3 regions of the Blautia sp. aa_0143 genome follow, and region 3 is predicted to be linked to each of the others. Evidence: predicted binding sites of a transcription regulator. Region 3 holds the regulator's gene; each other region holds the start of a gene.
What was found. The regulator Rex, encoded in region 3, represses fermentation and respiration genes when NADH is low (regulators of the CRP and FNR family bind a similar motif). The targets are predictions, from matches to a motif close to ATTGTTAANTANTTAACAAT.
Positions count from the first base shown of each region.

Region 1 (3,283 bases), on a different contig from region 3:
TGAAGAAGCAGTGCCATCAGCCAGGCAGAGACAGCAGCCACCATTACAACAATAATGGCGTAGGCCAGTCGTTCCAGACCGGAACGCATATCCAGCTTGGCAAGGTCGATCCCGCTTGTGATAAACGGAAAGCCCGGAATGATAAACAGCATGGAACAGATGTACCCGGCCTCATGCTGGACGGAAATGTGGAACAGAAGCTCTGCCAGCTTCAGGAAGCCTGCATATACAAGACAGGCGGAGGAAACAGAAACTGCAATGCACATAAACAGAGTAAAATGATGCTTGCCAAGCTTGCAGCGGATGGCGTTTCCGATGCCTGCGCCTGCAAAAGCCAGGATCATTTCCAGCGGGCCACCGCCCAGAAGAAAAGTAAATGCACCACAGGCCAGTGCAGAAGCCAGTCCCAGGGCGGCAGGGGAATAAAGCCCGTGGATCCGCTCGATCTCATCTAACTGACTGTGCAGTGCTTCACCGCTCATATGGATACCCTCCGCAGGAAAATCACTGACAAAATGTTCCAGCCTGTTCAGCCTGGAAGTATTTACGCCGGTGGTAGTCAGACTAAGTGCATGGGAAAAACTGCTCTCACCGTCAAAGCAGGTGTAGCTTATGGACATCAGTCCGATATCTGCGGAGCAGGTGATACCAAGTGCTTCTGACAAGGTATTCATGGAACTCCGTACCCGCCAGGCACCGGTCCCGCAGGAGAGAAGCATCATGCCTGTACGGCCGATCAGGGAAGCTTTTTCGGAAAGAGAAGCTTCGGTAATGGGCTGGCTGTTCCTGGCGCTTACGTAGTTGTGCCAGGGGATTTTCATATGATTACGTTTAACCGGAATATCTGACACAGAAATCACTTCTTTCTATATATTAAAATCATATAGTTACTATTATAAATATATATAATAACTATAATCAGATATATTGTAGCCATTATTCTGAAAAAGTCAAGTATAGATGGAGTAAAATCTGACAGTACCAAAACGTCACTGTTAAAGATTTATCATTTTTTTGCGGAAAATGAATTTTTTTGGTTGCTTTTACGTACAATTTATGTATAATTGTGGATAGGGATGTTGGAATGACCAATTCCTATGGCAGGATGACAAAAACCTGCAGCAGTAGGTGGCTATCATAATTACTATTAAAGAAGAGAGGTAAATGTTAAGATGGCAAAAATCGATTTAACAAAGTATGGTATTACCGGAACAACTGAGATCGTGTACAATCCTTCCTACGAGACATTATTTGAGGAAGAGACCAAACCGGAGCTTGAAGGATTTGAGAAGGGTCAGGTCAGTGAGCTTGGTGCTGTCAATGTAATGACAGGTATCTACACAGGACGTTCCCCTAAAGACAAATATATCGTTATGGATGAGAACTCCAAGGACACAGTTTGGTGGACATCCGATGAGTACAAGAACGATAACCATCCGGCAACTCAGGAAGCATGGAATGCAGTTAAAGATCTTGCCAAGAAGGAGCTTTCCAACAAGAAACTTTTCGTAGTAGATGCATTCTGCGGAGCTAACAAAGACACACGTATGGCTATCCGTTTCATCGTTGAGGTTGCATGGCAGGCACACTTCGTAACAAACATGTTCATTCAGCCGACAGCTGAGGAGCTTGAGAACTTTGAGCCGGATTTCGTTGTTTACAACGCATCCAAGGCTAAAGTTGAGAACTACAAAGAATTAGGACTTAACTCTGAGACAGCTGTAATGTTCAACATTACAAGCCGTGAGCAGGTTATCGTTAATACATGGTACGGCGGAGAGATGAAGAAAGGTATGTTCTCCATGATGAACTACTATCTGCCGCTTAAGGGCATCGCTTCCATGCACTGCTCTGCAAACACAGACCTTAATGGAGAGAACACAGCTATCTTCTTCGGTCTTTCCGGAACAGGTAAGACAACACTTTCCACAGATCCTAAGCGTCTTCTGATCGGTGATGACGAGCATGGCTGGGATGACAACGGAGTATTCAACTTCGAGGGTGGATGCTACGCTAAGGTTATCAACCTTGACAAAGAGTCTGAGCCGGACATCTACAATGCGATCAAGAGAAACGCTCTTCTTGAGAACGTAACACTTGATGCTGAGGGCAAGATCGACTTCGCTGACAAGAGCGTAACAGAGAACACACGTGTTTCTTACCCGATCAACCACATCGAGAACATTGTTCGCCCTGTATCTTCTGCACCGGCAGCGAAAGAGGTTATCTTCCTGTCCGCAGATGCATTCGGCGTACTTCCTCCAGTATCTATCCTGACACCGGAGCAGACACAGTACTACTTCCTTTCCGGATTCACAGCTAAACTTGCTGGTACAGAGCGTGGAATCACAGAGCCTACTCCTACATTCTCCGCATGCTTCGGACAGGCATTCCTTGAGCTTCATCCGACAAAATATGCTGAGGAGCTCGTTAAGAGAATGGAGAAGAGCGGTGCGAAAGCATACCTCGTTAACACAGGATGGAATGGAACTGGAAAACGTATCTCCATCAAAGATACTCGTGGTATCATCGATGCTATCCTTGACGGATCTATCCTTAAAGCTCCGACAAAGAAGATCCCATTCTTCAACTTCGAGGTTCCGACAGAGCTTCCGGGCGTAGATCCTGCAATCCTTGACCCACGTGACACATATGCAGATGCTGCAGAGTGGGAGACAAAGGCTAAAGATCTTGCTGCAAGATTCGTTAAGAACTTTGCTAAATATGAAGGAAATGCAGCTGGTAAAGCACTCGTTGCAGCCGGCCCGCAGGCATAATCAGTCATTCCAACTGAATACAGATCGTAGACTTAACCGGGAGCGGATTTATCCGCTCCCGGTTTTTTGACAAACAACTGAGGATCTATTGTTTGATATAGAACTGTGCAGTGCGAAGCATGTTTCCAGACATGGAATAAACAGAAAGTTGAAGATATCTACCTGTAAAATAAAAAACTTTGGCTTGACTAACATAAGGTTCATGGTGTATCCTTTCTGAGAAGTTGAGCGGGAGACCCGTAAGACTGTAAAAATTCTCTTTGCACTGCATTACATTCGAACAGGATGCGAGATCAACAGTACAAACTGAGCAGGCGATGCTTTTCGGAATCGAAAATATTTATCGAAGGCATGGGGCCGGGCCGCAGGAAGCGGCAGCGGATATGGATTTAAACGTAATTGCAAAGAACCTGCATTCACGGAATATGAGGTGAAGCAGAATGTGACTTTGCTTTCAGACATATCTGCGGGACAGTGTATGTTTCGCAGGTATGTCTTTTTTACTG
Region 1 covers NZ_RCXU01000004.1:95,046-98,328, reverse strand. Annotated here, with positions in the region: gene EAI83_RS03025 (threonine/serine ThrE exporter family protein) at 1-821, opposite strand, end outside; gene pckA (phosphoenolpyruvate carboxykinase (ATP)) at 1,173-2,777, shown strand; NiCo riboswitch at 3,074-3,254, shown strand.
Region 1: the regulator Rex is predicted to act here: its motif matches at 992-1,011, upstream of pckA (phosphoenolpyruvate carboxykinase (ATP)).

Region 2 (3,283 bases), on a different contig from region 3:
TATCAACAGTAAAATCTCCTACAAAACCTGCAACTTTTTCTACTTCACTGTATGTATAGATATTGATCTTTTCGTGAGCTGCAGCCTCCACCATTTTTGGAGTAAGGATACATGCGGAGCAATCCAGAGTAGGGAAGGTTTTGTCAAGCTGTGACATTCTTCCGCCGATACTTGGTGTTTTTTCCACAATATCAACTTCATAGCCTGCATCGGCAATATCAAGAGCCGTCTGGATTCCGGCGATACCGCCTCCGATGATCAGGGCTCTCTTTGTAACCTGGCTTTCTCCCGGCTGAAGAGGAGCATTTAAATTGACTTTTGCTACTGCTGCTCTTGCAAGGATCACGGCCTTCTCCGTAGCCTCCTGCATATCCTTGTGGATCCAGGAACAGTGCTCACGGATATTTGCGATCTCCACCATATATGGATTCAGGCCGGCCTTTTCCGCTGCTTTACGGAAAGTTGCCTCATGCATACGCGGAGAACAGGAACAGACAACCACTCCTGTGAGATTTTTTTCACGGATGGCTTCCTGGATCCTGGACTGTCCTGCTTCAGAACACATATACTGATAATCTTCTGCATGGACAACTCCTGGCTCTTTTGCAATGATCTCCACAACCTTTTTCACGTCTACCGTAGCGGCAATATTACTTCCGCAATGACAGACAAATACACCGATTCTCTGCACTTTCTCACCTCCTGTATCTTCTGAACGCACTTACAAGCAGCTGCTGAGGAAGCTCCGGATCAAGAAGCTCCGGAATTTCATTTGGTGAAAGATAGTCTCCGCCTTTTTCCCGAACAACCAGCTGTCTTGCCCCGTCAATGATCTTTCCGGGTTTTACGTCTCGCGGACAGCGCTCCACACAGGCAAAACAGGAAAGACATTTCCACAGGGATGCTGAATTTACAAGTGCTTCGATATTTTCATTGATCACGTAGGACACAAACTGATGAGGCTTGATATCCATCTCGTCAAAGGATGGGCAGGTAGCAGAGCATTTGCCACACTTCATACATTTCAGAGGATTGGTCCCGCTGATCTCCTTTATTTTTTCCGCAGCAGAATGGTTATCTCTCATTTTGCCACCTCCTCTTTGACGCCAAGGGCTTCTGCCAGAAGCTCTGTAAAATAGTAAACCGGCATTTTATTTCCGGAATTTTTATTCAGATTGTATTTGCAGAGCGGACAGGCAGTGATCAGCATATCTGCGCCAAAGCCTGCTGCGCTTTCTTCAATCTTTTCACACATATTCTGTGACATTTCTTTTTCTTTCAGGGATATATATCCTCCACAGCATTCATTTCTGTAAGGATAGATCACAGGCTCAGCGCCAAGGGCACGGATAAAATCCTCCATGATCCTTGGATTTTCCGGATCATCAAATGCCATGATCTTTCCAGGTCTCAGAAGCAGACATCCGTAATAGGCTCCGATCTTCTTTCCGGTAAAAGGATTTACTACTTTTTCTTTCAGTTTATCAAAACCGACTCTGTCCCGGAGAACCTCCAGATAATGGAGAACGGTTGTCTCTCCTTCATAGGGAGCTTCCAACTGCATATAATTGTTGGCTCTGGTCCGGATATCTTCCACATTTTTCATATCATCATTGACACGCTTGATCACATGATGACAGGCTGAACAGATCGTCACCAGATCCTGGCCTTTTTCTTTTGCCTGGTTTAACGCACGGACGGAAGAAAGCTTTGTGGCGATCTCGTCTGTGCCAAGCGGATAAACACCACCACAACACTGCCAGTCCTCGATCTCCTCAAGCTCAAACCCAAGGGCTGTGGCACTGGCTCTGGCATACTCATCCAGATCTTTGGCCTTTGTTCTCAGGGTGCAACCCGGATAATAACTGTACTTCATACCTTTCATTATCCTTTCTTAGTCTAAAATCTGACGTTTATAGTAGATATTCTTGTTCATATATTGTCTTTTTTTTAACGATATATGAATAAAAAAATGAAATCTCAACTAACACTTATTTGAGTTTTTTTATCAATTTGCACCCAAATAAAAGAGAAAAACACTCTTCCTCCGCAATTAAGAAGTGTATTAGCTCGATTTCCGAAATCATCATATCATGTTATTTCTGTTTCGACAAGGCTTTTTCGATATTTTTTTGTGTTTTTTTTAACGTACTTTTGAAAAACCTTATCATTTACGATCCTGCTTCCATGATAATTTTCATTTTCGGGCATAAAAAAAGCTCCGGATCTCTCCGAAGCTTTTTTGCTCCTATCAGTAAATAATGATCGGATAACCTGCATCAATGGTGTTATAGATCAGTGCTGCCTGATCCTTAGGCAGATTGATGCAGCCGTGGCTTCCGTTGGTTTTATAACGGTTCCCGCCAAAGGATGATTGCCAGGACGCATCATGAAGTCCCTGTCCGTAGACAAAAGGCATCCAGTAATTAACCTTTACATCGTAACCATATTCATTGCTGGTAAGGTTAAAGGGACTCGCCTTGTAGGCGATCGGCCATGCACCACGATATGTTTCACGCCCCTTCACCGGCTTACCGCTGACAATATCTGTTTCCGTCACAAGGCATCCGTCCTTATACAACCACAAATGCTGTGCATCCAGACTGACCTCTATGTAACTGCCTGCCAGATCGTCTGTTCCGTTTCTCTGGTATCCTTTTTTGCTGTAAACAGGCTCTCTTGTTACAGCAGTACCACTTTTCAGGTCTTCCAGAAGCTGAGCATATTCTCCGTCCTGATCGATCCGGTAGCCGTACTCATTTCCCTCAATGGTCACATCCGTTCCCGCAGATGTATGAAAGGTGCGGGGAACATAAATAGTATTGTATTTGTTGGCAAGCTCACTGATGTAGGCTTTAATGGCTTCTTCATCTAAAGTCAGCGTCTCCCCTTCAGCCTTCAGCCAGGATGTGATCGTATCGGAATCCAGAACAGCCGTTTCACTTCCGAATGTATAAGTTACTGTACTGCTGCGGTATTTCTTCAGCTGGCTGTTCAGGTCTGTAATCTTATTTTTCATATCCTCTGTTACAGTGACCGTCGGGCTTACATACACATGCTTGTTGATCGGTACTGTGATGGTATCCCCAAGCAGAGCCGTATCAAATGCTGCGTTCAGATTTGTGTCCACGGTAGTCTCCAGCTTATCCGGATCGATTTCCGTCCCCTGTACCTGTTTCACAAGGGTGAATTCTTTTTTCTCCTTATCGTACTGAATGGCTGCATCAACAGAAGCTTTTCTTTCTTCCGTACCGAAATTTGAAAGATCGAGAGCCTGCTTTTC
Region 2 covers NZ_RCXU01000012.1:88,049-91,331, forward strand. Annotated here, with positions in the region: gene EAI83_RS07820 (CoB--CoM heterodisulfide reductase iron-sulfur subunit A family protein) at 1-691, opposite strand, end outside; gene EAI83_RS07825 (4Fe-4S dicluster domain-containing protein) at 696-1,085, opposite strand; gene EAI83_RS07830 (CoB--CoM heterodisulfide reductase iron-sulfur subunit B family protein) at 1,082-1,876, opposite strand; gene EAI83_RS07835 (L,D-transpeptidase family protein) at 2,252-3,283, opposite strand, start outside.
Region 2: the regulator Rex is predicted to act here: its motif matches at 1,939-1,958, upstream of EAI83_RS07830 (CoB--CoM heterodisulfide reductase iron-sulfur subunit B family protein).

Region 3 (3,283 bases):
CCCCAGATATAGTCATAGTCCTGGATCAGACGGGCAATAGCTCTGGCACCATGACCATAACCGTCTGCCTTGATCACAGCGATGATCTTTGTCCCTTCTTTGACATTTTTATGCATTTCCTCAAAATTGTGGGCAATGGCATCCAGTGATACCAGTGCTTTTACTCTCTCGTATTTTTTCATAATCCCGACTCCTCTTCACCTATAGCTAATGCCTTGGGCAGATATTCTATGATATCTCCTGCCAGCATACTGCGCTTTCCTTTTTCAGCGGCTGCAAGATCACCGCAAAGTCCGTGAAGATAAACACCTAACGCGGCCTTTAAAACCATGGGAGGCTGTTCCTCCGTTTTCAGATACATACATAACACTGCTGCCAGGATCCCGGAAAGCACATCTCCGCTTCCTGCAGTTGCCATTCCGGAATTACCGGAAAGATTCAGATACATCTGGCCTTTTTCATCTGCGATCACCGTACATGCATCCTTCAATACGCACACAGAGCCTGTTTCCGCAGCACATTTCAGTGCAGTATCTGCGATCTCATGCTGGATCTCCTGGATCGTTCTGCCACTGAGCCGGCTCATTTCTCCGATATGCGGTGTCAGGACTACATGCTCTCCCAGATACTGATACCACTGTGGATGTGCAGCCAGAAGGTTCAGGCCGTCCGCATCCAGGATCAGCGGCTTTTTCTCCCGGGCAGCCGCCGTGAGAAACCACTGTTCTCTCTCACGGCTGGCCACTGATGTTCCAAGTCCCGGTCCGATCACGATCACATCACACCAGGATAGAAGCTGTTCATTGGATTCCTGATCAAAGCGGCTGCAGACCATAGCCTCCGGAAGGAGTATCTGCAGTGGGATCCTGTTGGCTTCCACAGTCTGGATCTTTACCATTCCCGCACCGGCACGAAGTGCTGCACTGGCGCTTAAATAAGCGGCTCCGCACATTCCCTCACTTCCGGTCACAAAGAGCACTTTTCCGAAGGTACCCTTGTTTCCGCCGGGATCACGTTCCGGAAACAGCTTCAGATCTTTATTTTCCAGACAGGCGGCAGATGCAGTCACAGCTTCCTGCTCATAGATCCCGATATCGGCGGTAACGATCCTTCCTGCATACAGTCTTCCCGGATAAAAGCAAAGACCTCTTTTCCGGTAGGCAAATGTGACAGTCAGATCGGCGCTGAAGGCAATTCCCATTTCCAGGCCAGTATCTCCGTTCACTCCTGACGGGATGTCAACTGCGATCTTTTTGGCCCTCGCACTGTTCATCTCATGGATGATATCAGCATAATGCCCCTCGATCGGACGCGTCAGGCCTACCCCAAACACGGCATCTACTATAGTAGTATATTCACTCCACTGCGGGTTATTCACCTCCGGGACACGATAACCGGAAGCGATCTTATACTGAAGAGCGGTCTCGCTGGTCATTTTATCTTTGTTTCCGACCATATAAAACTCTACCCGGATCCCCTTCAGATGGAACAATCTGGCAACAGCGATACCGTCACCGCCATTATTTCCGCTTCCGCAGACTACCAGGATCCTTTCGTCCTTCTGGAGATACTTTTCTGTTTCCTCTACCACCTTCAGTGCTGCCCGCTCCATCAGAACCTCGGAGGGAACTCCGATCTCACGGATCGTTGTGGAGTCCAGATCCTTCATTTCTTTGCAGGTAACAAGCTTCTTCATTCTGTCTTCTGCCTCCCCTCTGTCATAGAGAAAGCTGCCGTTTCCGGCAGCTTAACAATTCTTACTTATCCACATGTTCCTGCCTGTATTTGCTGAGATTATAAGACAGTGTCATCAGACTCTCGGAAAGATGAACGTTCTCTACGATCACATCATCCGGTGTCTCAAGATCGAGATGTGCAAAATTCCAGATTGCCTTGATCCCGTTCTCCACCAGGATATCTGCCATTTCCTTGGCTTTATTCTTGGGAAGTGTCAGAATCGCGATCTCCACGTTATTCTCTCTCAGGAAAAACGGAAGCTCACTGAGCATCTGGATCTCAAGTCCACGGACTGCGATGCCCTCAAGCACAGGATTTACGTCAAAGATACCAACCAGCCTGAAGCCACGCTTCTCAAAATCCACATAATTGGCAAGTGCCTGTCCCAGATTACCGGCACCCAGAATGATCATCGGATGAACGGTATCCAGTCCCAGGATCTTACCGATCTCTGTATAAAGATAGTGTACATTATAACCATACCCCTGCTGCCCAAAACCGCCAAAATTATTAAGATCCTGACGGATCTGAGAAGCTGTGGTATGCATCTTCTTACTTAATTCATTGGAAGAAATACGTTCTACATTATCTTCCATCAGCTCTCCTAAGTAGCGGTAATAGCGTGGCAGACGCTTAATCACCGCTTTCGAGATTTGTTTTGTCTCCACGATAGTTTTCCTCCTTACCTTACACTAGGTTAATTATAACGAATTGACATTTTCCTGTCAATTAAAGTTGTCTATTCTGTACAAATTTCTTTTTATTTTTTCTAATAATTGATTTTTTCTTTGAAATCCCGGCAGTTTCCGTTATAATAGGTGGAGGATTTTTCCCTGTTCAGACATAAACAGGGGTGATTCTTTATACAGGAGGACAGTTTTTATGATTTTATCATGTCAGAATATATGCAAGGCCTTTGGCGAAAAAGTAATTTTAAATGATGCATCCTTTCACATTGAAGACCGTGAAAAGGCTGCTCTGATCGGCTGCAACGGTGCAGGAAAGACCACACTGCTGCGTATCATCATGCAGGAGCTTTCTGCTGATTCCGGTACCGTGGTGCTTGCCCGGGATAAAAATATCGGCTATCTTGCCCAGTACCAGGATATCCACGGACATCATACCATCTACGAGGAGCTTCTTACCACCAAGCAGCACATCATCGATATGGAACGCCGTATCCGCAATATGGAACAGGAAATGAACACGGTGACCGGTGATGAGCTGAACCGTCTGATGGAAACCTATACCCGCCTGACCCATCAGTTTGAGCTGGAGAACGGATACGCTTACAAAAGTGAGCTGACCGGTGTCTTAAAGGGTCTCGGCTTCACGGAGGAAGATTATGACAAGCAGATCGAAACTCTTTCCGGCGGTCAGAAAACCCGTGTGGCGCTGGGCAAGATGCTTCTTTCCAAGCCGGATATCCTGCTTCTGGATGAGCCAACCAATCACCTGGATATGGAAAGCATCTCCTGGCTGGAAACTTATCTTCTGAATTATCCGGGAGCTGTTTTTATCGTCTCCCATGACCGTTATTTTCTGG
Region 3 covers NZ_RCXU01000011.1:50,729-54,011, reverse strand. Annotated here, with positions in the region: gene alr (alanine racemase) at 1-182, opposite strand, end outside; gene EAI83_RS07080 (NAD(P)H-hydrate dehydratase) at 179-1,696, opposite strand; gene EAI83_RS07075 (redox-sensing transcriptional repressor Rex) at 1,758-2,405, opposite strand; gene EAI83_RS07070 (ABC-F family ATP-binding cassette domain-containing protein) at 2,620-3,283, shown strand, end outside.